Regions from separate parts of the Nocardiopsis gilva YIM 90087 genome, predicted to be linked through region 1. Evidence: riboswitches for the same ligand, from Rfam matches in the RefSeq annotation. Region 1 holds a riboswitch; each other region holds the start of a gene.
The links. A riboswitch is a leader RNA that binds a small molecule or an ion and turns the genes downstream of it on or off. The one in region 1 is predicted to bind thiamine pyrophosphate.
Positions count from the first base shown of each region.

Region 2: linked by a shared signal. The riboswitch ahead of CDO52_RS22675 (ECF transporter S component) and the one ahead of thiO (glycine oxidase ThiO) in region 1 are both predicted to bind thiamine pyrophosphate.
Region 3: linked by a shared signal. The riboswitch ahead of thiD (bifunctional hydroxymethylpyrimidine kinase/phosphomethylpyrimidine kinase) and the one ahead of thiO (glycine oxidase ThiO) in region 1 are both predicted to bind thiamine pyrophosphate.

Region 1 covers NZ_CP022753.1:2,569,015-2,579,166, forward strand. The annotation lists gene glpK (glycerol kinase GlpK) at 1-108, shown strand, start outside; gene CDO52_RS11725 (response regulator) at 181-843, opposite strand; gene pknB (Stk1 family PASTA domain-containing Ser/Thr kinase) at 921-2,858, opposite strand; gene CDO52_RS11735 (thiazole synthase) at 3,011-3,880, opposite strand; gene thiS (sulfur carrier protein ThiS) at 3,884-4,084, opposite strand; gene thiO (glycine oxidase ThiO) at 4,197-5,348, opposite strand; TPP riboswitch at 5,340-5,451, opposite strand; gene CDO52_RS11750 (Rv2175c family DNA-binding protein) at 5,584-5,943, shown strand; gene thiE (thiamine phosphate synthase) at 6,115-6,765, shown strand; gene CDO52_RS11760 (SDR family oxidoreductase) at 6,836-7,720, opposite strand; gene CDO52_RS11765 (polyprenyl synthetase family protein) at 8,087-9,157, opposite strand; gene metF (methylenetetrahydrofolate reductase [NAD(P)H]) at 9,253-10,152, shown strand, end outside; gene CDO52_RS11775 (GNAT family N-acetyltransferase) at 10,124-10,152, opposite strand, start outside.
Region 2 covers NZ_CP022753.1:5,091,781-5,101,932, reverse strand. The annotation lists gene glgP (alpha-glucan family phosphorylase) at 1-1,990, shown strand, start outside; TPP riboswitch at 2,170-2,277, shown strand; gene CDO52_RS22675 (ECF transporter S component) at 2,491-3,063, shown strand; gene CDO52_RS22670 (ABC transporter ATP-binding protein) at 3,060-4,598, shown strand; gene CDO52_RS22665 (energy-coupling factor transporter transmembrane component T family protein) at 4,595-5,458, shown strand; gene CDO52_RS22660 (hypothetical protein) at 5,606-6,208, shown strand; gene CDO52_RS22655 (GNAT family N-acetyltransferase) at 6,242-6,997, shown strand; gene CDO52_RS22650 (FBP domain-containing protein) at 7,101-7,613, shown strand; gene CDO52_RS22645 (enoyl-CoA hydratase/isomerase family protein) at 7,754-8,542, shown strand; gene CDO52_RS29155 (serine/threonine-protein kinase) at 9,022-10,152, shown strand, end outside.
Region 3 covers NZ_CP022753.1:4,755,054-4,765,205, reverse strand. The annotation lists gene CDO52_RS21295 (pyridoxal phosphate-dependent aminotransferase) at 1-610, shown strand, start outside; gene CDO52_RS21290 (glycosyltransferase family 4 protein) at 761-2,008, opposite strand; gene CDO52_RS21285 (DUF6457 domain-containing protein) at 2,235-2,486, shown strand; gene CDO52_RS21280 (alanine/glycine:cation symporter family protein) at 2,713-4,131, shown strand; gene thiD (bifunctional hydroxymethylpyrimidine kinase/phosphomethylpyrimidine kinase) at 4,270-5,103, opposite strand; TPP riboswitch at 5,092-5,211, opposite strand; gene CDO52_RS21270 (DUF368 domain-containing protein) at 5,241-6,215, opposite strand; gene rocD (ornithine--oxo-acid transaminase) at 6,704-7,981, shown strand; gene CDO52_RS21260 (SGNH/GDSL hydrolase family protein) at 8,095-9,207, opposite strand; partial or broken gene CDO52_RS21255 (8-amino-7-oxononanoate synthase) at 9,414-10,152, opposite strand, start outside.

The DNA of each region.
Region 1 (10,152 bases):
ACCTGGCAGCTCGACCGCCGGTTCGATCCGGGGGCGCGTGACGAGGCGGGCTACCGTCGCTGGCGCGTCGCCGTGGAGCGCTCCAAGGGCTGGGCCGACCTCGCCTAGCGACGACGTTGTCACCGGGTCGGTTCGGCGAACCGACCCGAGGGCGGGGTGCGGCGCGGTACCGCGCCGGCGCTAGGTGTCGTCCAGCCCCTTGTCGATCGCGTAGCGGACCAGCTCGACGCGGTTGTGCAGCTGCAGCTTGTTCAGGGTGTTCTGCACGTGGTTCTGCACGGTGCGGTGGGAGACGGACAGCCGGGCCGCGATCTGCTTGTAGCCGAGCCCCTTGGCGACGAGGCGCAGCACCTCGGTCTCGCGGGGCGTGAGCCGGGGCGCGTCGGAGTCGGCCTCCGGTCGCGGCGCCGTGGCGAGCCGCCGGTACTCGCCGAGGACCAGCCCGGCCAGCCCGGGGGTGAACACGGCCTCGCCCGCGTGGACGTGGCGGACCGCGGCGATGAGCTCCTCGCGGCGCGCCGACTTCACCAGGTAGCCGGTGGCCCCGGCCTTTACCGCCTCCAGCACGTCGGCGTGCTCGCCGCTGGCCGACAGGATCAGCACGCGGGGCGGGTCCCCGGCGTCCAGCAGCTGTCGCGTGACCTCGACGCCCGATATGTCGGGGAGCTGCAGGTCGACCACGGCCACGGTGGGGCGGGTGGCCGGAACCACCCGGACCGCCGTGGCACCGTCGCCTGCGGTGGCGACGACCTCCAGCCCCGCCTCGGAGAGGTCGCGGGCGACCGCGTCCCGCCACATCGGGTGGTCGTCGACGACCATCACCCGGATCGGGTCACCGGCCATGCGGCGGCTCCGGTCGGGCCACCCGCACGACCACCGGTGAGGGCGACGAGCGCGCCGGCCGTGTGGCGGACCGCGCCTCAGTCGTCGTCATCGTCGCCGCCTTGCGGTTTCCGGGGGGCGAAGGGGCTGGTGATCAGCTCGATCTCGGTGCCCTTCTCCGCCTTGCCGCTGGGCGTGAAGGAGTCGACGCGGTTGGCGCCCAGGATGCGGGTGACCTTGACCTTGAAGCCGCGCTTCTCCAGCTTCTTCTTGGCCTTGCCCACCTTCATCCCGCGGACGTCGGGGATCTTGATCTGCTCCTTGCCGGAGGAGACGGTGATGGTGACGGTGTCGCCCGCCCCGGCGGTCGTCCCCGCCTCCGGCGACTGCTTCATCACCTCGCCCTTGGGGACGTCGTCGCTGGGCTCGGTCTTGACCTCCACCTCGAGGCCCTTGCCGTCGAGCTCGCTGCGGGCGGCGTCCTCCACCAGGCCCACGACCTTGGGCACGTCGAAGCCCTTGCTGACGGTCAGCGTGACGGTCTCCTCGCGGTCGGCGTCCGCCCCCTCCTTCGGGTCGACGGCCAGCACGGTGCCGGGCGCCTGGTCGTAGGAGTCCTTCTGCTCCACCTCGACGTCGTCGAATCCGGCGTCCTCCAGCGCCTTCGTGGCGTTGGCCTCGGTGTCGCCGACGACCGAGGGCATCTCGACGGTCCGCGGCCCCTTGGACAGGGACACGGTGACGGTCTCCTCGGGCAGGACGTTGGCGCCCACGTCGGGGTCGGTCTCGGCCACCTCGCCCTCGGCGGCCTTGTTGCTGTACACCGGGGTGTCGGAGACCTCGACCTTCAGGCCGAGGGCCCGCAGGTCGGTCGTGGCCGCGTTCTGGTCCTTGCCGACGACGTTCGGGACGGTCTCATAGCGCCCGTCCAGCACCCACCACCCGGCACCGAACAGCACCAACGCGAGCACGGCGGCGGTGGCGACCAGGAGGTACTTCTTCCAGTCCGGCCCGGGACGGTCGTCGTCATCGCCGTAGCCGTCATAGCCGCCGTAGCCGCCCGAGCCGAGGTCCACCTGGACGGTGTCGTTGCCGCCGGCCACCGGGGCGGCACCGTTCTGCTGTGCCGGTCCGTCGGCGGGCGGCCGAGTGGTGTCGATCACCGAGGTCTCGGCGAACGCGGGGGCGCCGCCGTTGTGCACCGCCATCACGGCGGAGAGGTACTGGCCGGCGTCGCCCGGGCGGTAGCGCGGGTCGCGCTCGGTGGCCTTGGTGACCAGCGTGTCGATCTCCGGGGGGATACCGGCGACGACGGTCGACGGGCGCGGCACATCGGAGTTGACGTGCTGGTAGGCGACGGCGATGGGGCTCTCGCCGGTGTGCGGCTGGGAGCCGGTGAGCAGCTCGTAGAGCATGATCCCGGCCGCGTAGACGTCGGTGCGGGTGTCGGAGGTCCCGCGCTCGATCTGCTCGGGGGCGATGTAGGCGGCGGTGCCCATGAGGGTGCCGGTCTTCGTCATCCCCTGGTGGGCGGACTCCACGGCGCGGGCCAGCCCGAAGTCGGCGACCTTGGCGCGGCCGTCGGCGGTCAGCAGGACGTTCTCCGGCTTGATGTCGCGGTGCACGAGCCCGGCCCGGTGCGCCGCTCCCAGCGCGCCCAGCACCTGGGACATCACCTGCAGCGCCTGGTCCGGGCCGAGCCTGCCGCGCTCCTCCAGGAGGTCGCGCAGCGTGCGGCCGGGGACGTACTCCATCGCCAGGAACACGTGGCCCTGGTCGGTGCCCTGGTCGAAGACCTGCACGACGTTGGGGTGGGAGAGTTTCGCCACCGAGTGCGCCTCGTTGATGAACCGGCGCACGAACTGGGGGTCCTGGGCGAGGGACGGGTGCATGACCTTGAGGGCCACGCGCCGGTCGAGGCGCTGGTCATGTGCGATGTAGACGGTGGCCATGCCACCGCCCGCGATACGCGACTCGACGAAGTAGCGACGGTCGAGTGTCGCGCCTACAAGCGGGTCCGCAGTCGTCATGTCCACGAAGGTGAGTTTACGGGTGATCCGGGCGGGGCAGGCGACGCTTCCATAGAGCGTCGTGACATCGTAATAGCCCACAGGGGTGGGAAACGGGCACAGAGGGCGCAATCGCCCCGGCCCGCCCGGGTCGGACGGGCCGGGGCGGCGACGCGGCGTCAGTCCACGGCCGGGGACGAGGCCTGGGCGTAGCGGCGCACCGGGATCCGACCGGCCAGCCGGGCGGCGCGCCCGGCCCTGATGGCGTCGCGCATCGCCGCGGCCATCCGTACCGGGTCCTGGGCACGGGTGACGGCCGTCGCGAGCATGACGGCGTCGCACCCCAGCTCCATGGCGAGCGCCGCCTCACTGGCGGTGCCGATCCCGGCGTCGATCACCACCGGCACCTGCGCCTGCTCCACGATCAGCTCGATGTTGTGCGGGTTGCGGATGCCCAGCCCCGAGCCGATCGGGGCGCCCAGCGGCATCACGGCGGCGCAGCCCAGCCCCTCCAGCCGCCGCGCGAGCACCGGATCGTCGTTGGTGTAGGGCAGCACCACGAACCCGTCGTCGACCAGCCGCTCGGCCGCGTCCAGCAGCTCCACGGGGTCGGGCAGCAGGGTGCGCTCGTCGGCCACGACCTCCAGCTTGATCCAGTTCGTCCCCAGCGCCTCGCGGGCCATCCGGGCGGTGCGCAGCGCGTCCATCGCCGTGTAACAGCCGGCGGTGTTGGGCAGCGGGCGGATGCCGTTGCTCCGCAGGATGTCCCACACCGACCCCTCGGCACCGGGGGCGACCTTGCGCATCGCGACGGTCGTCAGCTCGGTTCCGGAGGCGATCAGCGCTTCCTGGAGAACCTTCAGCGACGGCGCGCCGCCGGTACCGGCGATGAGGCGGGAACCGAACGTCTCCCCGGCGATGACCAGGGGATCGTCGGTGGCTGCGGGGTCGGTGCTGGGACGCGTGGGACCGGTGGTGCCAGTGGGATCGGCGCCGCCCTCCGCGGTCGGGGCGGGGGTACACGGGGTCGTCGGGGTTCCGGACGTCATGGGTCAGCCTCCCTGCACAGCGGTGAGCACGTCCACGCGGTCGTCCTCGGTGACGAAGGTCGCCGACCAGGTGGCCTTGGGCACGACCTCGTCGTTGACCGCCACCGCGATCCCCTCCCGCGCCGCGGTCAGGGAGCGGACGACGTCGGCCACCGTGCTGCGCGGGGCCAGGTCGCGGGGCTCGCCGTTGATGATCACGTTCACGTGTGATCTCCTTCGATGTTCGACGCCGTTCGACGTCTTCAGCGGAATTCTCTGCTCCGGGGTGCCCGGGGGCCGCGCGATCCGCACGTCCCGCGCGGGACGGGAGCGCGTTTCAGGACAGGCGCGTCGCGGCGAAGCGGCGCGCGTAGTCCGGCAGCTCTCCGGTGGTCAGTGCCTCGGCCATGGCGTCGCCGGTGGCGGGGGTGAACAGGACGCCGTGGCGGAAGTGCCCGGCGGCCAGGTGCAGACCGGGCAGGCGGGTCGGGCCGAGCAGGGGTTCGTTGTCGGGGGCGGCCGGGCGCAGCCCCACGCAGGTCTCGGCGATCTCCAGCTCGCTGATGCCCGGCACCAGCTCATGGCCGTCGCGCAGCAGCTCCCACACCCCACCGGCGGTGAGCCGGGTGTCGTCGCCCATCTCCTCCTGCGTCGCGCCCAGGACGACCTCCCCGTCGGCGCGCGGCACGAGGTAGACGGGGGAGCCCTTGACCAGGCCGCGCACGGTGCGGGAGACGATGGGCGGCTCGCCCGGCGGCATCCGCAGCCGCAGCAGCTGGCCCTTGACCGGGCGGAGGGCGGGGACCACGCCCTCGGGCAGCCCGCCGATGTCGGGCGTGTGCGTCCCGGCGGCCAGCACGACCTGATCGGCGCTCACCTCCTCGCCGGACTCCAGCACGACGCCGCGGGCGCGGTCGGCAGACACCAGCACCGCCCTGACGCGGTCGGCCACGACGCGCGCGCCGCGCCGCTCAGCGGCGGTACGCAGGGCCGCCATCAGCGCGCGCGGGTCCACGGAGTGGTCGTCGGCCACGTGGATGCCGCCGCGCACCGCCGGGGCCAGCATCGGCTCCAGGCGGCGGCACTCGCGGCCGGTGAGCCGCTCGGACTTCAGCCCGAGCCGGGTCTGCAGTTCGCCGAGCTCGGTGAGCTTGGCGAGGTCGTCGGTGTCGAACGCGATCTGCAGCGTGCCCGACGCCCGGTAGGCCGTCGGCTGCCCGCTCTCGTCCTCCAGCTCGGCGACGAAGGCGGGGTAGCGGTCGCGGGACAGGGCGCCGAACCGCATCAGCGGCTCCTCGCCGAACATGGCCTCGGTGGCCGGGGTGAGCATGCCCGCCGCGACGCCCGAGGCGGGGAAGGGGCGCGAACGCCCCACGATGGTCGTCCGCAGGCCGCGCTGGGCGGCCCGCCACGCCGTGACCAGGCCGATCAGGCCGTCACCCACGACGACGACATCAGAGGTGGACCAGGGGTGACCGCGCACGGTCATGCCTCCACTCCCTTCGCCGGTATGACCCGGATCAGGTTCATGCGGTCGGAAGCTCACAGCCTCCCTCTCAGCCGGGTCCCACCCGGCTCCCGCGGGGAATCTCACGTCTTCACCGCCCATCTTAGGGCGTTTCCTCCGGCACGGCCGAGGGGCCGCCGACGCGGGCCGCTACGCCATGAGCGATACGGGTCGAGGGGCTGGTTTGCGCCCGGCGAAACTGTGGGAGATTGGCTGCGTGACACAGAACGACCACGACATCGAAGCCCTCGTCGGCGAATGGATGACCCTGAAGGAAGCCGCTCAGGCGCTCAACGTCAGCCCGAACCGCGTCAAGCAGTTCATCGGCGACCACAAGCTCCTGGGCATCCGGAAGGGCGGTGAGGTCGCGATTCCCGCCGCCTTCATCGCGGGCGGCGACATCGTCAAGGGCCTACCGGGGACACTCACCCTGCTCGCTGACGCCGGCTTCACCGACCACGAGGCGCTGAACTGGATGTTCACCCCGGACGACACCCTTCCCGGGGCACCCATCGAGGCACTGGCCGCCAACCGCGGCACCGAGGTGCGCCGCCGCGCCCAGGCCATGGCCTTCTAGCCGAGCGGGTCCTGGGACCAACCACCCCGGGGCCGCCCCCGCGCGGGACCCAGCGCGTTCGAACACTCCACCGCGGCGCGGCCGGACACCCCGGGCGCGCCGCGGTGCAGCTGCGGGTGCGCGGCGCGCCCCTCGGACCGGCACCGACCGCCGGCGCACTACCCTGGCCGGGTGACTGAGAGCCCGCGAGAACGCCTGTCCACGGCCCGCCTCTACCTGTGCACCGACGCCCGCACCGAGCAGGGCGACCTCGCCGCCTTCCTCGACGCGGCGCTGTCCGGCGGGGTCGACATCGTCCAGCTGCGCGACAAGACCCTGGAGGCCCGCGAGGAGCTGGCCGCACTGGAGGTCATGCGCGACGCCTGCGAACGCCACGGCGCGCTGCTCGCCGTGAACGACCGCGCCGACATCGCCCACGCCGCCCGCGCCGACGTCCTCCACCTCGGCCAGAACGACCTTCCGGTGCCCTACGCCCGCGCCATCCTCGGCGAGGGCCCGCTGATCGGCCGCTCCAACAACAACCTGCCCATGGCCACGGCCTCGGCCACCGAAGCGGGGGTCGACTACTTCTGCGTCGGCCCGACCTGGTCCACCCCCACCAAACCCGGCCGCCCCGCCGCGGGCCTGTCGCTCGTCCAGGAGACCGCCGGCCTGCGGCCGCAGCGCCCCTGGTTCGCCATCGGCGGCATCGACCTGGACAACCTCGATCAGGTCCTCGAAGCCGGCGCGACCCGTGTGGTCGTCGTCCGCGCCATCACCCGGGCCGACGACCCCCACGCCGCCGCTGCCGCCTTCAAGCGGCGGCTCGCCGCGATTAGCTGAGCCGCACGCTTCGCGGGCGCCGCTGGCCCCGGCCCTCGGCCCGGCGTGAGCCGGGTGCCCGACCTTCGTCTCAGGCGTAGACGTGGTTGAGCGCGCTGGGATGGGTGCGCAGGAAGCCCTCGATGGACTGGGCGGGGTGGCCGGTGAGGTGCGGGACGGTCGCGGAGACGACGTCCATCTCTCCGCTGGCGATCGCGGCGTACGAGCTGGCCCACCCCTCGACCTCCCACTCGGGGGCGCCCGTGGGACGGCGCGAGGCCAGGGCTTCCTCCCAGGTCTCGGGCACGTAGCGCACGGTCTTGCCGGTCAGCGTCGAGAGGCGCTCCACGGTCTCGCCCATGGTCACCGCCTCGGGACCGGTGACGTCGTAGCTCGCGCCGTCGTGGGCCGCGCCCTCGGTGAGGACGGCGACGGCGACGTCGGCGATGTCGTCGCGGGAGACCCACGCGACCCGTCCCTGCCCGGCGGGGCCGCGGATGACGCCCGAGTCGTCCGCCCAGTGCGGCAGCACATCGAGGTAGAAGCTGGGGCGCAGGAAGGTGTGGGCCACGCCGGTGGAGCGGATGTGGGCCTCGGTGTAGAAGTGGTCGCGGGCGAAGGTGAAGGTCGACGCCGGGGCCGCGGACAGGAAGGACAGGTAGACGATCCTGGTCACACCCGCGGCGACGGCGGCGTCGACCGCGCTGATGTGCTGGTCCACGCGGTCGGCGGACTCGGTGGCCGAGACCAGGAACAGGGTGTCGGCCCCCTTCACCGCGCGCTCGAAGGCGGGCATGTCCTCGTAGGGCGCCATGGCCGCGCTGGCGCCGGGCAGCTCCGGTGCGCGGTTGAGGTCGCGGACGATGAGTCGCTGGGGGATCCCCCGTCGGGCCAGGCGGGCGGCCACCCGGCCGCCCAGGCCTCCGGTCGCGCCGGTGATGCCGATGGTGTGCGTTATTGCCTGATCGTCACCCATGGCTCCCTATTCTCACCTGATGCCCGTTCCGGCGCACCCGCGGCGCGCCGATCGGAGCGTCACGCGCGAAGGGCGGTGTCCGCGGATGAGGTGCCGTCCTCACCTCACCCGCGGATACCGCCCATCGCCGACATCGCTCTTTCATCCCCGTGTGCTGCGACTGGCCGACCTGAGGGGCCCGATCGGCGGTGCCGCCGTTGTCATGCCGCGATCGGGCTCTGATCCGACTCAAACAGGCTTTGCCTCCCCAGTCGATCCGTCACGGGGAGGAACCGGCCTCATCCCTCAGGTGGGGAGGCGTCATGCTCCCCGCCGGGAGAGCGGGGGCGTGGCGGTGCCGTGGCAGCGGTCGGGCGGGGGTGCCCGTCAGTGCTTGCGGGCGGTGGCCGCGACGATCAGGTCGGCCAGGGCCGGGCGGGCCGCGTCGTCGACCTCGGGGCTCTCCAGGGCCTCCGTCGCCTGCGCCACGTAGCCGTCGATGCGCCGCTCGCAGGCCTCCAGCGCGCCGCACTCCGTGGCCAGGGCGCGCATCCACTCCACCGTCTCGGGCGTCAGGTGGGGGTCGCCCAGGTGGCGGCGGAACTCGGCGGCGTCGGCCGGGGTCGCGCGTTCGAGGGTCTCGGCGACCAGCAGGGTGCGCTTGCCCTCGCGCAGGTCGTCGCCTGCGGGCTTACCGGTCTCCTCCGGGTCGCCGAACACGCCCAGCACGTCGTCGCGCAGCTGGAAGGCGATGCCCAGCGCGATCCCGTAGTCGCTGTAGACCCCGGCGAGCTCCGCGGAGCGTCCGGCCAGGGCGGCGCCCATGTGCAGCGGGCGCTCGATCGTGTACTTGGCGGCCTTGTAGTGCATGACGCGCAGCGACGCCTCGACGCTCTCCGAGCCGCGCACCTGCTCCAGCATGTCGAGGTACTGCCCGGCCATCACCTCGGTGCGCATCTCGTCGAACGGCCGGCGCCCCGCCCGCAGCGCCTCCAGCGGCAGCTCGCTGCCCTGGAACATCTCATCGCTCCACGCCAGGCACAGGTCGCCGATCAGGATCGCGGAGCCCTGCCCGAACCCCTGGGCGCCGCCGCTCCAGCCGGAGCGCCGGTGCAGCGCCTCCAGGCGCTTGTGCGTGGCCGGCAGGCCCCGGCGGGTGTCGCTGTTGTCGATGACGTCGTCGTGGATCAGGGCGCAGGCCTGGAGGAACTCCAGCGACGCCGCGGCCGTGTAGATGCCCGGGACCTCGGCGCCGCCGGCGCCGCGCCAGCCCCAGTAGCAGAAGGCGGGGCGCAGCCGCTTGCCGCCCGCCAGCATCGCCTCCAGGGCCTCCATCACGGGCGCCAGCTCGGCGCCGATCTCCAGCAGCTGGGCGCGGCGGCGCTCGGTGAAGGACGCGATCTCGGCGTCCACGGCCGCGCGCACGAAGGAGACGGGAGACGAAGAAGTGGAGGTCATGAGGGCAGGTTATCCGCTGTCCACAACGGCTCCTCCACCGCAGTACCAAGGGCTGCCCCCTCATCCCACCAGGAGTGTGGCCTAAGGTGGATCACATGCTTGGCACAATGACACGCTCCGGTACAGCGCCGCGCCCTACTCCGCGCCCGCGCGACATCCGCGACCTGCTCAACGCCGGCGAACCGACCTTCTCGTTCGAGTTCTTCCCCCCGAAAAACCCCGAAGGCCAGCGCAAACTCTGGCGGGTCATCCGCGAGCTCGAGGCCCTGGCCCCGTCCTTCATTTCCGTGACCTACGGCGCCGGCGGAGGCACCCGCGACCGTACGGTCGAGATCACCGAGCGCGTGGCCACCGACACCACGCTGCTCCCGGTGGCCCACATGACCGCCGTGGACCACTCGGTGCGCGAGCTTCGTCACCTCATCGGCCGCTTCGCCGACGCGGGCGTCAGCAACATGCTGGCGCTGCGCGGGGACCCGCCCGGCGATCCGCTGGGCGAGTGGGTCAAGCACCCCGAGGGCCTGATGTACGCCGACGAACTGGTCCGGCTGCTCAAGGAGACCGGCGACTTCAGCGTGGGCGTCGCCGCCTTCCCCTACAAGCACCCGCGCTCGCCTGACATCGAGTCCGACGTGAAGTACTTCGTCCGCAAGTGCGAGGCCGGGGCCGACTACGCGGTCACCCAGATGTTCTTCGAGGCCGACGACTACCTGCGGTTGCGCGACCGGGTGGCGGCCAAGGGCTGTGACGTTCCGATCATCCCCGAGATCATGCCGGTGGTGAAGCTCTCCACGATCGAGCGCTCCGAGCAGCTGTCGGGCGCGCCGTTCCCGCGCCACCTGGCCGAGGAGTTCGAGAAGGTGGGCGACGACAAGGAGGCCGTGCGCCGCCTGGGGATCGAGCAGGCGCAGCGGCTGTGCGAGCGCCTGCTGAACGAGGGCGCCCCGGGCATCCACTTCATCACCTTCAACCAGTCCACCGCCACACGCGAGATC
Region 2 (10,152 bases), 2.5 Mb from region 1:
CCGCGTCGGACGCGTCCCGCTGCTGCTCCTGGACGCGTGCCACGAGGGCAACGACCCGGAGCTGCGCGGCATCACCGACCGCCTCTACGGGGGCGGGAGCGAGCACCGGCTGCGCCAGGAGCTGCTGCTCGGCATCGGCGGGGTCCGGGCGGTCCGCGTCTACTGCGAGCAGACCGGCGACCCCCGCCCCGAGGTCTTCCACATGAACGAGGGGCACGCCGGGTTCCTCGGCCTGGAACGCGTCCGCGAGTACATCGACGAGGCCGGACTGACCTTCGACGAGGCGGCCGAGGCCACCCGTGCGGGCACGGTCTTCACCACCCATACGCCGGTGTCCGCCGGGATCGACCGCCTGCCGCGCGACCTCGTCGAGCGGCACTTCACCGCCGACGTCTCCGCGACACCGGGTGTCCCGCGCGACCGCGTCATGGAGCTCGGCACAGAGGACTACGCGGGCGGTGACCCCGCGGTGTTCAACATGGCCGTGATGGGCATGCGGCTGGCGCAGCGCGTCAACGGCGTCAGCGAACTGCACGGGGCCGTCGCCCGGGACATGTTCCAGGGGCTGTGGTCGGGCTTCGACGCCGCCGAGGTGCCCATCACCTCCATCACCAACGGCGTGCACGCGCGCACCTGGGTGGCGGATGAGGCCCAGCGGATGGCGGGGCGCATGGTGCAGGACTCCGCCGAGTTCACCCACTCCGAAGGGTGGCGCAAGATTACCGACGCCGACGAGGCGGATCTGTGGGAGATGCGCCGCACGCTGCGCTCCCGCCTGGTCGCCGACACGCGGGAGCGGCTGCGCGCCTCCTGGCGGCAGCGGGGGGCCAGTTCGGCCGAGCTGGGCTGGATCGACGACGTCCTCGACCCCGACATCCTGACCATCGGATTCGCCCGCCGGGTGCCCTCCTACAAGCGGCTCACCCTCATGCTGCGCGATCGCGACCGGCTCAAGTCGATGCTGCTCGACCCGGATCGCCCGGTGCAGATCGTCATCGCGGGCAAGGCCCACCCGGCCGACGAGGGCGGCAAGCGCCTCATCCAGGAGATCGTGCGCTTCACCGACGACCCGCGGGTGCGCCACCGCATCGTCTTCCTGCCCGACTACGACATGGCACTGGCGCGCTCCCTGGTCCAGGGCTGCGACGTGTGGCTGAACAACCCGCTGCGCCCACTGGAGGCCTGCGGCACCTCGGGCATGAAGGCCGCGCTCAACGGCGGGCTCAACCTGTCCGTCCGCGACGGCTGGTGGGCGGAGTGGTTCGACGGCTCCAACGGGTGGGCCATCCCCACGGCCGACGGCGTGCGCGACCCCGACCGCCGTGACGAGCTGGAGGCGGCGGCCCTGTACGACCTGATCGAGGGCGAGGTCGCGCCGCAGTTCTACGACCGCGATGAGGAGGGCCTGCCCAACCGCTGGCTGGAGATGGTCAAGCACACCCTCGTCTCGCTCGGCCCCAAGGTGCTGGCCACGCGCATGGTGCAGGAGTACGTCACCCGCCTCTACCAGGGGGCGGCCGACTCCTCCCGCCGGTTGGCGGGCGAGGACATGAACGGTGCGCGCGAACTCGCCGAGTGGAAGCGCCGGGTTCGCAAGGCCTGGCCGGGGGTGCGCATCGAACACGTGGAGGTGGTGGGAATGGAAGACCCACCCCAGGTCGGCGGCGAGATGCAGGTGCACACCACCCTCGGGCTGGCCGGACTGGCGCCCGAGGACATCCAGGTGGAGGTCGCCATCGGCCGGGTCACCGGCGACGAGCGGCTGGTGGAACCGGTCGTGGCCGACCTGGAGGTGGTCGGCGAGCCCGATGGGAGCGAGGGGCCGCTGGTGCGCTACGCGGGCTCCGTCCCCCTCCGGCGCGCCGGAACGTGCGGCTACACCGTGCGCGTCCTGCCCGCCCACCCCATGCTGGCCGACCCCGCCGAGATGGGCCTGGTCGTGGTCCCGCAGCCGCCCGAGACCATGGACGACGGAATGGTGCTGCGGTAGCGGTCGCGGCGTAGGCGGTACCTCGTGTGTCGGGCCGGTCGGTCATCTGTGATCCGACCGGCCCTGCGGCGTTGTCAAGGGCTCCCTGTCGACAATCTCGCGCCTCAGCGGTTGGAGAATCCCACGTTGCCTATCTCCACGCGGAGTCACCCATAATGGAATGAACTGCCAGAACGGCAGGGAACCGACAGGGGAGCGCTTCGGCGCTGAGAGTGCGGGATGGAACCGCAGACCCTTACACACCTGATCCGGGTCATGCCGGCGAAGGAAGTCGTAGGATCCGTCGGCCGTGGAATCGGTCGGCGCGCGGATGCGCGCCTCGATCCCGGCCCTCTTGGCACTTCGCGCCCTCTCGTGTGCTGACACGAAGGGACAGGAACACCGCCGTGGGAACCTCATCCACGCCTGGAGCAACCTCCACGACCAAATCCACCGGAACCGGTGTGCTGAACGCAGTCGCCACCCGCGCCGCCGCTCTGCGGCGGCGCATCGCCGAGTTCATGGGCGTTTCCGGTGTCCGCTGGCGCACCGTCGACATCGTCGTCGCCGCCGTCCTGGGCGTCGCCATCGGCGTCATCTTCTGGGTCTGGGGGATGCTGTGGGCATCCACCACCCCCCTCTTCCTCTTCTTCCCGCCCGCGCAGGCGGTGATCTACGGCGTGTGGCTGCTGCCCGGCGTGCTGGGGATGCTCATCATCCGCAAGCCCGGCGCCGGTGTGCTCACCTCGGTCGCGGCGGCGACGGTCTCGATGCTGCTCGGTACCGAATGGGGACTGATGGTCCTGCTCGCGGGGCTGCTGCAGGGACTGCTGCCCGAGGTGGTCTTCACGCTCGGCCGTTTCCGCCGCTGGGGGATGGGGATCTCCGTGCTCGCCGGTGCCGCCGCCGGGCTCGCGCCGACCGTCATGGACCTCGCCCTCTACTACGCCGCCTGGCCGGTCACCTTCATGGCCGCCTACGGGGTCATCGTGGTGCTCAGCGCCGCCGTCATCGCCGGTGTCGGCGGTCGCCTGCTGACCACGGCGCTGGCCCGCGCTGGCGCCCTCACCCCCTTCCCCTCGGCACGCGGATGAGCGGGGGCGGGGCCGCGGTTCGGCTCTCCGGATGGGGGTGGCGGCACGGTGCCCGCGACGCGTGGGCGCTGCGCGGCGTCGACCTGACGATCGAGCCGGGGGAGCGGGTCCTGCTCCTCGGGGCCTCCGGGGCGGGCAAGAGCACCCTGCTGCACGCCCTCGCCGGACTCACCGGCCCCGACGCCGCCATCTCCGGGGAGCAGGAGGGGACGCTCCTCGTCGACGGCGAGCACGCCGACCGCCGCCGCGGCGACATCGGCCTGGTCAGCCAGGACCCGGAGACCCAACTCGTGATGGCGCGGAGCGGCGACGACGTCGCCTTCGGTCTGGAGAACCGCGCCGTCGCGCGCGCGGACATCTGGCCGCGCGTGCACGCCGCGCTGGACCAGGTGGGGTTCCCCTATGGCATGGCGCGGTCGACCGCCGCGCTGTCCGGCGGCGAGAAGCAGCGGCTGGTCATCGCCGGGACGCTGGCGATGAACCCGCGCCTCCTGCTGCTCGATGAGCCCACCGCCAACCTCGACCCGGCCGGGGCGCGCCTCGTCCGCGAGGTGGTGGCGGACCTGGTCGCCACCACCGAGGCGACGCTGGTGCTGGTCGAGCACCGGGTGGCCGACGTGGTCGGACTGGTGGACCGTGTCGTCGTCCTCGAACCGGGCGGCGGCGTCATCGCGGACGGCGCGCCGGGCACTGTCTTCGCCACCCACGGCGCCCATCTCGCCGAGCAGGGCGTGTGGGTGCCCGGTCACGAACCCCGAGCCGAGCAACGGCCCGTCGCATGTTCGTCGCCCGCGTCGCCGCTCATCGAGGCGGTCGATCTCGTCGCCCGCACACCCGAAGCGCTCGGGCCGGGCACCGGCCCGCCCGCGACGATCCTCGACGGGGCGGCCGCTGCGGTCACCTCCGCGTCGGCCACCGCTCTGACCGGACCCAACGGGTCGGGCAAGTCCACTCTGCTGATGCTGCTGGCCGGGCTCACCGCGCCGCATGGTGGCGCGGTCGAGCCGCGCGGCGCCCTGGCAGCCATCGACGAGCGCCCGCTGATCCGCTGGCCCGCCCGCAGGCTCGCCCGTCACCTGGGCACGGTCTTCCAGCACGCCGAGGACCAGTTCGTCACCGGCACCGTCCGCGACGAGCTCGCCTTCGCCCCGCGGCGCACCGGGCTGAGCGAGCGCGAGGCGGCGGCGTGGGTGGAGGAACTGCTGGAGCGGCTGCGCCTGACCGGTCTCGCCGACGTCCACCCCAACACGCTCTCCGGTGGCGAGAAGCGCCGACTCTCGGTCGCGACGGCCCTCAGCTCCGGACCGGCCCACGCGCCCGACGTGCTGCTGCTGGACGAGCCGACCTTCGGCCAGGACACCCGAACCTGGTCCGAGCTGGTGACCCTGCTCGCCGACCTCCGGAGCGAGGGGCGGGCGATCGTCATGGCCACGCACGACACCCTGCTGCTCGACCGGTTCACCGACATTGAACTGCGCGTGGGCGACGGCCGCGTCACCCCGGCCCCATCGGCCGAACGGGAGGCCACACGATGACCACACACCCGACCGAACCGCACGCTCCCCACACGCGAGCCACCAGCTCGCCACCGTCGGTCGCTCCCCACGAGCCCACGGCCCTGCCGCGTGACGAGCCCGCACCCCCTCCCGCCGGCGAGCGCGCGGCCCGTCCCGCCGCACGGGCGTGGCTGCGCCGCGCGAACCCGGCCGCGAAGGTGGTGGCCGCACTGATGGTGACCGCGGCGCTGATCCCGACGGTCGATCCGGTCACCCCGGGCGTCGTGCTGGCCGCCATCGCGCTCCTCCTCCCCTTCGCGGGGATCCCCCGGCGTACCGCCGTCACCCTCGGCGGCCCGCTGCTCCTGGCCGCATTCTCGGTCGGGGTGGTCAACCTGGTCTTCGGCGAGGACGGCCCGCTCACCGCGTTCGGGCTGGCCGTGCGCCTGCTGGCCATCGCCCTGCCCGGGGTGCTGGTGGCGGCGACCAGTGAGCCCACCGAGCTGACCGACGCGCTGGTGCAACGGCTCAAGGTCCCCGAACGCCCGGCGATGGGCGTGCTGGCGGCGCTGCGGCTGATTCCCCTGCTCGCCGACCAGTGGCGCACGCTCACCCTGGCCCGCCGCGCCCGCGGACTGGAAGCGGGACGCAACCCGTTGACCGCGGCCACGATCTTCACCGGCAAGGCCTTCGCCCTCCTGGTGCGCTCCATCCGCACCGGCACCCTGCTCGCCACCGCCATGGACGCCCGCGCCTTCGGCACCGGACCACGCACCCGCGCCCGCGAGAGTGTCTGGCGCCGCTCCGACACCTGGCTCCTCGTCACAACCGCGGCGCTGCTGGTGGCCGCCCACGCCCTGTCCCTCTCCCTGGGCACCTGGAAGCCGCTGTTCATGTGAGCCCGGCAGTGGGTTCTCACCGTTAGGTGACAAACCACTGCCCCCGCTCGGGAATCCCAGCAAAGGACTCCGCCCGCTTCTCAAGCGCGTGGAAGGCTGGTCCTCCCGTCCTTGGAGACGTACGCGACGATGGATCCGATTCTCAGTGTGACGCTGATCGCTGCGGCCGGAGGCTCGATTCGGGGCCTCCTCGACCTGTACTCGGCGGTCCTGGCCTGGCAATCGGCTCGCAACAAGCACATCAAGGAGGGGGGTGAACCGAGCGAACGTCCGTCCTTCAGCGCCAGCTGTGACCTCGCCCCCGATCTGCTGGCCGCGGTGTTCCACGTCGTTCTGGGCGCGTTCGCGGGGTTCGTCCTCGTCCTGACCGGGCAGATCGAGTCCTCGTTGATGGCGCTTCTGGCCGGAGCGGCGGCTCCGGCTCTGCTTCAGCAGATGGTCACGGTCAAATGGCGCCTCGTACAGGCGCGGGCCTTCGGCTTGGATGGGGCGGTCAGACCGGCAGGTTCGCACAGCCCGCCCAAGGGAGCCCGCGTCGCTCGGCAAGGCGACGGAGTCGTCGGCGGCCGACGGTGGGAGGAGGGATCCCGAGCATGGCTGACGTCTCGTTGTGGAGGCGTACCCGGGACGCGATCACCGGAGCCGACCGTGTCCACCCGATCCGCACCGGCGAACGCTCTCGTGACGAGCTCAGCCTGGGAACGCGGACCATGGCCGCGATCCTGGGAAGGGACCTGCCGCCCGCGGTGAGCCGAGCGTCGGGTGTGCTGCGATGCTGCCGACATGAACGAGGCGGATGACATTCTCATTGACCGGCTGGCTGTGCGGGCGTGGCCCGCGATGGTGGTTCGGGAGACGCGCGGGTGGTTGCTCCGTGCCACACCCGGTGTGTCGCGCCGTCGGTCGAACAGCGCGGTACCGCCCGAGCATGGTGCGCTCGACGGACTGGCTGATGTCGAGGCGTTCTACGCGGAGCGGAACCAACCTGCGCTGATCCAGGTTTCGCCCGGGCACCGGCTTCGGATGCTGGACGGCCACCTGGCCGCTCGTGGGTTCGAACGTGTCGCGCCGTCGTTGGTCATGTGGACGCCACTGGACCGGATGGCAGAGGGGATTCACGGTGCGGGGAAGATGACGTCGTGGCGGGTCGATCTCGCGCAACGGGACGATGAGTGGACGCGGACGCTCCAGGCTGTCGACGGGCGCGTCGACGACGCCGGTGAGATGGTCATGGATCGCATTCCTGGCCGGACGGTCTTCGCGCGCGTGGCGGACGGCGGAACGGTGGCGGGCGTCGGAGCCGGGGTCGTCGACGGCGGCTGGCTCGGGATCTTCTGCATGGGGACCCGGCCCGAGTACCGGCGCAGTGGCGTTGGCACCGCGATTCTCGACTCTCTGCGGGTGTGGGCTCTGCGCAAGGACGTCCGCCACGCCTGGCTGCAGGTCGAAGAACGCAACCTGCACGCCCGAGCGCTCTACGAGGCACACGGCTTCGCGGTGTCGCATGCTTACCACTACCGGCAGCTACCGCACGCATGAGCCGACGGATGAGTCGCGGGATGCCGGAGTCCGGCCGGTGGACCGGCCCCGGGGAGAAAAATCGAAAGACATCCCATCATGTGCCCTGTTAACGTGCGGATTCATGAACCCCGTGACCGACAAAGAGATCCGTGCGTCCTTCGTGAACTGCTCCAAGGGCGAGGCGAAGCGGGCCAACCTCCCCCGAGGGCTGCACGAGGTGCCGTGGGATGACCTTGACTTCCTCGGCTGGCGCGATCCGGGGGCGCTGGACCGCGGCTATATCGTCGCCGAGCGGGACAGCGGGCTGGTCGGCGTGACGCTGCGCGCCGCCAGTGGGGTGCGGCGGAGTCTCGCCAAGAGCAACATCTGCTCGCTGTGCTCCACCGCGCACGCCGGAACCGGGGTCGTGCTCTATACCGCCCGCCGGGTGGGGGCCGCGGGTCGCCAGGGCAACACCGTGGGCGCCTACGTCTGCGGAGACCTCGCCTGCTCGCTCTATGTCCGGGGCAAGAAGAAGAACGCCGCGGCGGAGCGGTACCTGGAGGGTGTGCCGGTCGAGGACCAGATCGCCGACACCGTCCTCAACCTGGAGCAGTTCCTGCACCGGATCCTCGACCCGACCGCCGGCTCCTAGCACCGCAAAACGGGCGGCGCCGCACGGTCGGCACGTCGGCACCCTGGGTGGGGAACGCGAGAGCCGTTCATGGTAGGCAAGGGTGAGCCAGACCTCGTTGCCCTGAGAGGTCCTGTAGAACCCGTGAAAGGTAGGCGACCGTGGGCGAGTTCGTTCGTGTCGAGGCCGACCCGGCCAACCCCGCCGTAGCCGTCATCCGGCTGGACCGTCCCAAGATGAACGCGCTGAACGCGCAGGTGCAGCGGGAGATCGGTGCCGCCGCCGAGCAGGTCGGTGCCGACGACGCGGTGCGCGCGGTCGTCATCTACGGCGGCGAGAAGGTCTTCGCGGCCGGGGCCGACATCAAGGAGATGGCGGACATGAGCTACGCCGACATGTCCGCGCACTCCCAGTCGCTGCAGGACTCCTTCACCGCCGTCGCCCGCATCCCCAAGCCGGTCATCGCGGCCATCACCGGTTTCGCCCTGGGCGGTGGCTGCGAGCTCGCCCTGTGCGCCGACTTCCGCGTGGCCGCCGACGACGCGAAGCTCGGTCAGCCCGAGATCCTTCTCGGCGTCATCCCCGGCGCCGGGGGCACGCAGCGCCTGCCCCGGCTGGTCGGCCCGGCCAAGGCCAAGGACCTCATCTACACCGGGCGCATGGTCGCGGCCGATGAGGCGCAGCGGATCGGCCTGGTCGACGAGGTCGCCCCGGCCGCCGAGGTGTACTCCACCGCCGTCACCATGGCGGCGCGCTATGCGAACGGACCGGCGATCGCGCTGCGGGCCGCCAAGCAGGCGATCGACAACGGACTGGAGACCGACGTCGACACGGGTCTGGAGATCGAGCGGCTCCAGTTCTCCGGGCTGTTCGCCACCGAGGACCAGAAGACCGGCATGCGCAGCTTCGTGGAGCAGGGACCGGGGAAGGCGACCTTCTCCGGCCGGTAGGCCGAGCCGCCGCCCGTCAACCGCCGTGCGGCGGGCAGGGGAGGGGCAACCGGGGGCGTCGATGCCCGCCCGTCCGAATCCCCGCGCCCCCTCGTTGGGCCCCGCCTTCCCCCGCCCCGTGCGGCCGTTGACGGACCACGGTCGACTCAGTGTCCGAAATCCGTGATTCGGGGGTGCTCTCCCGGAACCGGGGACGGAATTTTTCCGTCATACTCGTGGGGTCACCCGAGAGCGTCATGCGTGGCATGGCGTGGGGGCAGTTCTCCCCCGAGCGATCGGGAGATCCGGATGGTGTCGACACCATGCGCCCGTGCCACGGCGGCGGTTGCCCCGGCGGGCACCGGACGAGTGGATGTGGCTTGAGGTTCACGAGAGGTGACGGCCGCCCCCCGGGGCCGCGTGGCCGTCACGAAACCCGGATGTTCCCGCCAGCTAGGCTGGACGTGGTGATATGCGGGCATTGAGGGGATGAAATCGCTATGGCAATGACGGCAGGTTTCCCCGAGGGCGAGGAGCTGCCGGAGCGTATCGGCCCGTACGTGATCCGCCGCCGAATCGGGCAGGGCGGAATGGGCGTTGTGTACCAGGCCGAAGACCCCCGCACGGATCGGCTGGTCGCGATCAAGGTGCTCCGTCCGGAGGTGGCGGGGGACCACATCGCGCGTGCCCGGCTGGACCGCGAGGTCGCGACGATGCGCCTGGTGCACAGCCGCAACGTCGCCGAGGTCATCGACGCCGACACCTCCGCCCGGCTGCCATGGGTCGTCACCGAGTACGTCCCCGGCCCCACACTCGACTCCACGGTCACCGACCACGGCCCCCTGCGCGGTCGCGCACTCACCCGCTTCGTGGCCGGGCTCGCGCAGGCGATCGACGACATCCACGCCGCTGACGTCATCCACCGCGACCTCAAGCCGGGCAACGTCATCATCTCCAACGGCGAGCCGATCGTCATCGACTTCGGCATCGCGCACGCGGTCGACGGCGCCAAACTGACCCAGACCGGCACCTTCGTCGGCACGCCGAGCTACCTTTCGCCCGAGGTCATCGAGGGCACCGACCTCGGCCCCGCCACCGACGTGCACGCGTGGGGCGCCACCGTGGCCTTCGCCGCCACCGGCGAGGCCCCCTACGGCGCGGGCTCGTTCGAGGTCATCTTCTTCCGCATCCTCAACGGCGAGATCAACATCGACGGCGTCCCCGAGGCGCTGCGGCCGATGATCATGCGGGCGGTCTCCCGCGACATGGCGTCGCGGCCGACGGCGGCTCAGCTGGTCGCCGAAGCCCGACAGCTCAACCTCGACCTGCCCTGGACCGAGGACGCCGCCCACGCGAGCACCGGCCTCACCGGAAGCCACACCGTGCACGCGCCCATGCCCGAGCGGGAGCGCGGCGCCGCGTCGGCGGGCGGATCCGGTGGCGGCACCGGCGGGCTGGCGCGTGGGGGCGGCGGCCGGAGGAGCGGCAGCGGGCGCCGCGGCCGGGGCACTGGCCGGGTCCGCCATGGGACGCGGCGACGACGCCCCGAGGCTCCGCGGACCCCGGCGGTTCCCGACGCGCAGACGACGCGGCAGGCGCCACCGTCCGGCGATGCGGGAGCGGCCACCGAG
Region 3 (10,152 bases), 2.2 Mb from region 1:
CAGCAAGAACCTCGCCCTGGGCGGCTGGCGGCTCGGCGTCACCCGGCTCCCCGACAGCGACATCGGGCACCGGCTCCGCAGCGACCTGCTGGGCGTGGCCAGCGAGATCTGGTCCACCCCGGCCACGCCGATCCAGCAGGCCGCCACCTACGCCTTCGGTGAGCCGGCCGAGATCACCGACCACATCGCCCGCAGCCGGCGGCTGCACGGCCTGGTCGCCCGCGCCGTCGCCGACCGGTTCGTGAGCGCCGGAGCCCTGGTCGCCCCGCCGCAGGCCGGCTTCTACCTCTACCCGGACTTCGACGGCCTGAAGGGCTCGCTGGCCGCCGACCACGGGGTGACCACCGGCCCGGAGCTGTGCGCCCTGCTGCTGGACTCCTACGGCATGGGAACGCTGCCCGCGGCGGAGTTCGGCGAGGACGAGCGGGCGCTGCGGATGCGCATCGCGACCAGCCTGCTCTACGGGGAGACCGAGGCGCAGCGCTACTCCGCCCTCGCTGCCGACGACCCCCTCGCCCTGCCGTGGATCCGGGCGCACCTGGACCGCCTCGACGACGTGCTCGACCAGCTTCTGTCCAACGACCGGGTGCCCTGCGGCGAGGTCGGATGAGCGCGCGGGAGGAGAGGACGACGACCCACGGAGTGGCCACCGCCTGGTGAGCCCGGCCCAAAGCGGCAACGGGGGCGAGGAGCGGGACCGGAGAGGGGCCGGTCCCGCTCCTCCACGTTGTCGCCGCGGTCCTCGGGACGCGCGGGGCGATCAGCGGCGGGTCAGCAGGCCGGGGCCGAGCGGAGCGCCGCCCCCGCGGGCGTTCGACGCCGTCGCCGTCTCCAGGGGCGGTGCGCCGGTGGGGGCGATCACCGCCCGATAGTGCTCCAGGAGCTGGTCGCCGATCACCTCCCAGGTCCGCCCTTCGACCGTGCTGCGTGCCTCGGCGGCCAATCGCTCGCGCAGCGCCGCGTTGTGCACCAGGCGCCCGGTGGCCAGGCGCAGTTCGCGCACCGAATTCGGGGCGTACAGCAGGCCGTTGCGCTCGGGGACCACCAGGTCCAGCGGGCCGCCGGAGGCGGGGGCCACGACCGGTACGCCCGAGGCCAGGGCTTCCTGCACCGCCTGGCAGAACGTCTCGTCGGCGCCCGTGTGCACGAAGACGTCGAAGGAGGCGTAGAGCCGGGACAGCTCCTCGCCCGTGCGCTGGCCGAGGAACACCGCTCCGGGCAGCCGCCGGCGGAGCCGGGCCCGGTCGGGACCGTCGCCCACGACCACCACCCGCACCCCGCGCAGCTTCGCCACGTGGGCCAGCAGGTCGACCCGCTTGTCCCGGGCCAGGCGGCCGACGTAGCCGACGATGACCTCCCCGTTGGGGGCCAGCCGTCGGCGCAGCGCGGCGTCGCGGTGGCGCGGGTCGAAGCGCGTGGTGTCCACGCCGCGCTGCCACAGGCTCAGCCGGGGGAAGTCCTGGTCGGCCAGCTCGCGCAGGGTCGCCGACGAGGGCACCAGGGTGCGGTCCACCGCGGAGTGGACGCGGCGCAGGAAGGGCCAGAGCAGGTCGCCCGCGGGAAGGCCGTAGCGGGCGGTGAATCCGGGCAGGTCGGTCTGGTACACGGCGACCGTGGGCAGCGCCCAGCGGCGCGCGATGTCCACTGCGGTGTGCCCCAGCAGCGCGGGGGAGGCCAGATGGAGGACGTCGGGGCCGAAGGCGCGCAGCGCGGCGGTGACGAGCCGCCGCGACGGCAGCCCGCCGGTGAAACCGCGGTAAAAGGGCAGAGGCACGCCCGGAAGGCGTACCACCGGGAACCCCGCGTAGCGGGCGGGGCCGGTGCCCGGAGCGAGGATGAGGGCCTGGTGGCCCCGGGAGGCGAGGTGTTCGGCGACCCGGCAGACCGAGTTGGTGACGCCGTTGACCTGGGGAAGGAAGGACTCGCTGATGATCGCGACGCGGAGAGGGGAGGCGGATTGGGAGGCGGCGGGAGGCGGGGGAACGGGCGCGGAGGCGGCAGCAGGCACGGTGTATCTCCCAACGGCGGGGGGCTCCTACCCGGCACGCTAGGTACCGCACGTAAACCCCTCCGGACCTGCGGTGGGCGCCCGATTGACGATCTTCCTCCGGGTATGCGAAGCGCGGGTCGGCGACGGTCCGGACCGATATCGCGTCAGTGGAGGTGTTTCGGCACGGATGGCCGTAGGATCGCGAGCTGTCGCCAATCACGCGTCCACGGATCAGGAGCGCCGCATGACCCTCGTCGAATGGGCAGAGCTCGTCAGTGCCGAGCTGGAGCTGGGAGAGGAGATCGGCAAGGGCGACGTCGATCGGATCCTGGACCTCGCCCGGGACGCCGCGCACTCGGTCGCCCGCCCGGCGGCGCCCCTGACCACCTACCTGCTCGGTGTCGCCGTCGGCCGAGGAGCCGACCCTGTGGAGGCGGCGGCCGTGCTCAGCCGTCTGGCGCTCGCCCAGGCGCCGGAGTCGCCCGACACGCCGTGAATTCCGCTGGTCATACGCCTGTTACAGAACGCAGAAGCGACCAGTCCGAGGATGAAACGTGACGCATACGTGACGAAACCGGTCAAAAAACCAGGTAAATGTGGCAGTGCGTTGCATCACGTTGATCGCGGCGGTGCGTCGTGCCGTCGTCGCCCTACCCCGTCCTCACCCGGGCGGAGGGCGGCGGATCCTTACCCCCTCGCTCGAACACATAGGGAGTTCGTCCATGGATCAACTCACGGACATGCTGGACACCCTCTCCGGCATTATCTGGAGTGAGTACGTCCTCATCCCGTTGCTGCTGCTCACTGGGTTGTTCCTGACGATCCGACTGCGGCTGCTGCAGTTCCACAAGCTCTTCCACGCCCTCTGGCTGGCACTGGTCCGCCGCAAGGAGGCCGAGGGCGTCCAGGGCGACATCTCGCACTACCAGGCGCTGAGCACCGCGCTGGCCGCCACGGTGGGTGTCGGCAACATCGCCGGTGCCGCGCTGGCGATCGGCATGGGCGGTCCCGGTGCCCTGTTCTGGATGTGGATGACCGGCCTCGTCGGTATGGCCACCAAGTACAGCGAGGCGCTGCTGGGCGTGAAGTACCGGCAGGTGGACAGCGTGGGCAAGCAGAGCGGCGGCCCCATGTTCTACCTCCGCCACGGTCTTCCCGGCGGGCTGGGCCTGGCGCTGGGCGTCCTCTTCGCCGTGTTCGGCGCCATCGCGGCCTTCGGTATCGGCAACGGCACCCAGGCCAACACCGTCTCGCAGCAGCTCAACAACGTCTGGGGCGTTCCGACCTGGGTGGCCGGTGTCGCGATGGTGATCATCGCGGGCACGGTCATCCTCGGCGGTATCAAGAGCATCGGCCGCGTGGCCGCCGGGATCGTGCCGATCATGATCGTGCTCTACATCGGCATCACTCTGACCGTGCTGATCGTGCACGTCGGCGACATCCCCGCGGCGCTGGCGCTCGTCCTGACCGACGCCTTCACCGGGCAGGCCGCCGCCGGCGGCGGCGCGGCCTCCGTGTTCGTCGTGATCCAGGCCGGCGTGGCGCGCGGCATCTTCTCCAACGAGTCGGGCCTGGGCACCGGCGCCATCGCGGCCGCCGCGGCCAAGACCGACCAGCCGGTGCGCCAGGCGATGGTCTCGATGACCCAGACGTTCATCGACACGCTCATCGTCGTCACCATGACCTGCCTGGTCATCATCGTCACCGGCGTCTGGGAGGAGGACGGCACCGGCGACGGCGCCCAGATGACCTCCGAGGCGCTGCAGAGCGGCCTGTCGGCCATCACACCCGGCCTGGGCGCCATGGGCGGCTACATCGTGGCCATCTCCGTCGCGGTCTTCGCCTTCACCACCATCCTCGGCTGGTCCTACTACGGCGAGCGCTGCATCGACTTCCTCGTCGGCCACAGGGGCGTGCCCGTCTACCGCGTGGTGTTCGTCGCCATGATCTACGTCGGTGCCGTGGCCTCCCTGGACGTCATCTGGGTGGCCAGCGACATCGCCAACGGCCTGATGGCGCTGCCCAACCTGATCGGCCTGCTGCTGCTCTCCCCGGTCATCGTCCAGGAGACGCAGAGGTACTTCAGCAACCCCGACTGGAAGAACCCGGACATCAAGGTCCCCGACGTCCGCCAGCAGTGACCCGTTCCAGGCCCCGCCCCGCAGACCACGCGGGGCGGGGCCTTCGTTGATCTCGGGGATATCGACCGAATACTCGCCGATATTCGGTCGATATCCCCGAGATCAACGGGGAAACGGGCGAGGGCCGTGGGGGAAGCCTTAGTGGTCGGCCGCGACAGCGCCCCACCACGCGTGGAAGTGGTGGACCGGGCCCTTGCCGCGGCCCGCGTCGAGTTCGTCGGCGTGGCGCAGGGCCTCGGTGAGGTACTCCTTGGCGTCCCGCACGGCCGCGGGGACGTCGTCGCGCTGGGGGAGGAGGGCGGCGATGGCGGAGGACAGGGTGCAGCCCGTGCCGTGGGTGTTGTGCGTGCGGACGCGCTCGGCGGTGAAGGTCCGCGGCGGCCAGTCCGGTTCGACCAGGAGGTCGGTGCTGTGGCCGCTGTCCGCGCCGCCGAGGTGGCCGCCCTTCAGCAGCACGCGGCGGGCGCCCAGAACGAGGAGGCGCTCGGCCTGGGCACCCATCGTCTCGATGCTGCCGGCCTCGTCCGCGCCGAGGAGTTCGGCGGCCTCGGGGATGTTGGGCGTGATGAGATCGGCGCGCGGGAGGAGCTCGTCGCGGACCCCCGCCACCGCCTCGGGCGCCAGCAGCCGGTCGCCGCTCTTGGCGACCATCACCGGGTCGAGCACCACGTTGCGCAGCGCGTAGTGGTCGATGGCCGCGGCGACCGCGCCGATGACGCCCGTGTCGGACAGCATCCCGATCTTCACCGCGTCCACCCGCGCGTCGGTGAGCAGCGTGTCGAGCTGCGCCGAGACGAACTCCGCGGGGACGGCGTGCACGCCGGTGACACCGCTCGTGGACTGGGCGGTCAGGGCGGTGATGACCGTCATCCCGTAGCCGCCGAGCGCGGAGAAGGTCTTCAGGTCGGCCTGGATGCCGGCGCCCCCGCTGGGGTCGCTGCCGGCGATGGACAGGATGTTGTAGCCGCTCATTGGCGTTCCTTCGCTAGTACGAGCTAGATCAGGTTCGACGGGTGTGCTCTCAGCCGGGACGGCTGATCACCAGCGGGTGATCGTCTCCCGGCACCCCGCGCCGTGATGGACGTTGGATGGAGTTGTCGGGGTGCCCGTCAGCCGCGCTCGGCCGAGTCGACCGGGTCGGCCGAGCGGTGGCGGCCCCGAGTCTGACCGGCCCCGTTCGCGGCACCCTGCCGCCGGGCCTGGACACGCCGTTCGAAGAGCAGCACGGCGACGACGACCGCGAAGCCCAGAACCGCCAGGGCGACGGTGACCGGAATATCGCCCTGCGGCGCCTGCAGCGTGCGGTGCTCGTCCTGCCACGGCCACAGCGCGCGCAGCGAACCGGCCATCAGTCCGGTCAGGACGACCAGCGTGATGTGGTGGTAGCTCTCCATGAGCCACTGCAGCAGCTTGACGAAGAACGCCAGGCCGATGATCGCGCCCAGCGCGAACGTCCCGATGTAGCCGAAGTCGCGGGCGTTCAGCGCGTCCATCGTGGCCGTGTACAGGCCGAAGGTGAGCAGGATGAACGAGCCGGAGACGCCGGGCAGGACCAGCGCGCAGACGGCGATGGCCGCGGCGCCGACGACGATGAAGAAGTTGGGTTCGACGTGGGCCGGGGGCAGGCCGGTGAGCAGGAACGTCACCGCCGCGACGGCCAGTGCCACCAGGTAGTCGCCGGGCCTCCAGGTGCGCCCGGAGCCGCTGTAGGGCACCCACAGCGAGGCCAGGATCAGGCCGAAGAAGACCGCGTAGGCGTACTGCTGCTCGTGCTCGACCAGCGGGGCCAGGAACTTGGCGGCGACAAGGGCGGCCAGGACCATGCCGATCAGCACGGCGATGATGGCGCCCCAGTCGGCCTTGCGGAACTCCTCGGCGGCGCGCGCGCCGCCACGGCCGCGCGGCAGGTCGCCGGCTGCCAGCCGGATTCCGTTCACCGCGTGGCCCGCGGAGGTGATGAGGTTTTCGTAGATGCCCACGATCAGTGCGACGGTGCCGCCACTGACGCCGGGGACCACCTCCGCGGTCCCGATGAGGGCGCCGCGGAACGCGTTGAAGAGGTGAGTACCGACTGACTTCGCCATGTCTCGCGTTTCGTCTGAATGGGTGCGGGAGGAAATGGGAGCAAGTGAGCTGGGCGACCGCCGCCGCGGGCGGTGCGCCCCCAGTCTAGGGGCGGCCGAGGGGGACGGTTCGGCGCTGTGTGGGGAAGTTTCGGACACGATGCTGTGACGCGGCCCCGTGTGTACCGGCATCGTATGGGTAGTAGTCGCGTCGACGCGTCGGGAAGCCGGGAGGCGTAGGGGACGCCCCGGTACGACACGACGTCCGCGGCGTGCGGCGCCGCGGAGACGGGGGAGGAATGTGATGAGGGAACGATTCCGCGATGCCCAGGGTCCCGGATGGGGCTGGTGGGGAGCGGCACGTGCCGCCTCTTGTGCATCGGGGGCACCATCTGTTCTCCTGCTGGAGTCCGCCTGAGGCGGTGCTTCGTGCGTTAACCGAACGGGTATCTGAAAATCGAATAACGATCACTGCTGTTCCGATCAACGGCGATCGAAGGGAAACCTGGATGAGCGACACCCGCAGTCTGGGCGAATACACGGCCGGTGGGGATCACACCGGTCCCGTCATTTCGAGTAGCGACCACATCGGACTGGCCGAGGCACACTCGGCGCACAACTACAACCCCCTGCCCGTTGTCATCGCCGAAGGCGAGGGCGCGTGGGTCACCGACGTCGAGGGCCGCCGCTACCTCGACTGTCTCGCCGGATACTCCGCGACCAACTTCGGCCACAGCAACCCCGACCTGCTGGCGGCCGCACACCACCAGCTCGACCGGGTGACGCTCACCAGCCGCGCCTTCTACCACGACCAGTTCGGCCCCTGGGTCACCGCCCTCGCCGACCTCGTCGGCAAGGAGAAGGTGCTGCCCATGAACACCGGCGCCGAGGCGGTGGAGACCGCGGTCAAGGTGGCCCGCCGGTGGGCCTACGACGTCAAGGGCGTCCCCGACGGGCAGGCCACGATCATCGTCGCGGGCGGCAACTTCCACGGCCGCACCACCACCATCATCTCCTTCTCCGAGGACCCCGACGCCTACGGCGGCTTCGGTCCCTACACCCCCGGCTTCCGCGTGGTCCCCTACGGCGACGCCGACGCGATCGCGTCGGCCATCGACGCGACCACGGCCGCGGTCATCGTCGAGCCCGTGCAGGGCGAGGCCGGGGTCATCGTGCCGCCCCCGGACTACCTCCCCCGCATCAGGGAGATCTGCGACGACAACCGGGTGCTGTTCATCGCCGACGAGGTGCAGTCGGCCCTCGGCCGCACCGGCACCGTGACGGCCTGCGAGCACACCGGCGTCATCCCCGACGCCTACCTCTTCGGCAAGGCCCTGGGCGGCGGCATCCTCCCCGTCTCGGCCATGGTCGCCGACGAGGACGTCCTCGGCGTGATCCAGCCGGGCCAGCACGGCAGCACCTTCGGCGGAAACCCGATGGCCGCGGCGATGGGCCGCACCGTCGTGCGGATGCTGCGGGAGGGGCCCTACCTGGACAACGCCCAGCGGCTCGGCGAGGTGCTGGGCACCCGGATCAAGGAGTTCGTCGGCAACGGCGCGGTGGCCGCGCGCAGCATCGGGCTGTGGGCGGGGGTCGACGTCGACGAGTCCCTGGCCAGCGGGCGGGAGCTGTGCGAGCGGCTCGCCAAGAAGGGCGTCCTGGTCAAGGACACGCACGGCTCGACGGTCCGGCTCTCGCCGTCCCTCGTCGTCACCGAGGACGACCTGAACTGGGCGCTGGACCGGTTCGGTGAGGTCCTGGCCGAACTGCGCGCGGAGAAGGGCTAGCGCGCGGCCCCTGACCGGCACTTCCCCGCGGCCGGAACCGGCCCGGGACAGCGGTTTGGCCCGGCCTCCGTCCCGTCCGTCCGCACCTGGGACGGGGCGGAGGCCGGTACGTCCTACTCGACCTCGGCGACCAGCACGTCGGGATCGGCGTTGTCGAGGGTGTCGCGCGTGACGTACAGCGCGCGGCCGGGTCCGGAGGCGATGCGCTCGGCCACGCGGTCGGTGAACGCCGCCTGCCCCGCCGCGGTGGGATGGAAGGTGCTCCGATCCACCTTGATGCCCTCGCTCAGGTCGCGGATCAGGACCCCGTTGAGCCACGGCTCCTCGGCGTCCACCTCGTGCCCCTTGAACACCGTGTAGATGTCGACGAACTCCACGCTGCCGACCTGGCTCTCGTCGGCGATCTCGGCGTCGGCCCGGTTCACGGCGTTCTCCAGCTGGAGGTTGAACCGCTTGATCGTGTCGTTGAGCCACTTCTGGTCGCCGACGGTCAGTGTGTAGTACATCCCCTGGGGCTTCGCGGGGAACAGCCGCGGATACCCGAGCACGACGACGCGCGCGTCCGGCGCCCGGTCGCGGATCTCGGCGAGCAGGTCGTCGAAGGTCGCCTTGAACTTCTCCATCCGCTTCTCGACGTCCTTCTCCTGGCCGGTGCAGGCGTCGGCCTCCACCAGCGGCAGCCGCACCATGCACGTGCGCAGCACCGGCGTGAACCCCAGGTCGTTGCCGCCGACGCCCAGGGTGATCAGGGACGTGTGCGGGGTGATCCGGTCGAGCTGGGAGTCGGCCGAGCCGACCTCCTTCAGCATGGCGCGGCCCTTCTGCGAGCTGCAGGCGACGAAGCCGAGGTCACCGGCGAAGTCGTAGGCGCTGAGGATCCGCTGCGGGTAGGCGTTGGCCGACCGCCAGCAGCCGCCGGACTTCGCGGTGCCAGGAAGGTAGTCGCCCGCTCCGTCACCCGAGGAGTAGGAGTCGCCCAGCGCGACATAGTGGCCCCAGGTGGCGGCATCCACCGGGGACATCTCCACCCGCCAGTCGGGGACCTCGGGGGCGTCGTCGGGCGGGGGCGGCTGCTCGGCACACCCGCGGCCCGTGACCTCGCACCACAGGCCCAGCATGCCGGTGCGGGTGACCGGCACGGCGATGACGATGACGCAGGCGAGCACGAGGGAGACGGCGAGGGAGCCCAGGACCCAGGTCCGCCGCGGGAGTTCCGGTATGCGCACTGTCGCGTTCTGCCTCTCGTTCTGCGCCGCCTCCTGCTCGGGTCCGGCGGCGGCGCGACCCTGGAGGCAGAGTACCGGCCGGATCCCCTGATCGGACGGGGGCACGCGTGACCGGGAGCGGCCGAGACACGGGTGATCCGGAGCACAGCCGACCGGGCCGCCCGGTCGGGCACGGGGGTGTCGGGCGGGCCGTTCCCGCTGGGGCGTTAGGTCGGCCGCGTCGTCGTGACGACGTCCAGGACGCGCTTGATCTCGACCTCGTCCAGGTCGGCGCGGGCCGTGAGGCGGAGGCGGGAACGGCCGTCGGGCACCGAAGGCGGGCGGAAGCAGCCGACGCGGACCCCGGCGTCGCGGCAGCGCCGCGCCCAGGCCACGGCCTCCTCCGGCGCGGGTGCGCGGACCGAGACGACCGCGGCGTCGGGGGAACTCGCGTCGAGTCCCAGCTCGCGGAAGCCCGTGGCCAGTCGCCGGGCGATCGCGCGGAGCCGCTCGGGCCGCCCCGGTTCGGCGCGCAGCACACGCAGCGCGGCCAGCGCCCGGCGGCCGCGGCCGGGGCCAGGCCGGTGTCGAAGATGAAGGTGCGGGCCGTCTCCACCAGGTGGCGGATGACCCGGCGCGGACCGAGGACGGCACCGCCCTGGGCACCGAGCGACTTGGACAGCGTGGCCGTGACGACGATGCCGCCGCGGTCGGCCGGGGAGATCCCGGCCGCGCTCAGCGCCCCGCGGCCACCGTCGCCGATGACGCCCAGGCCGTGGGCGTCGTCCAGGAGGAGCGCCGCCCCCGCGTCGGCGCACGCGCGGGCGAGTCCGGACAGGTCGGTGAGGTCGCCGTCCACGGAGAAGACCGTGTCGCTGACCACCAGGCGCCGTTCGGCCGGGTGCGCCGCCAGAGCGGCGCGCGCGGCCTCGGCGTCGGCGTGGTCGAACAGCGAGACGCGCGCGC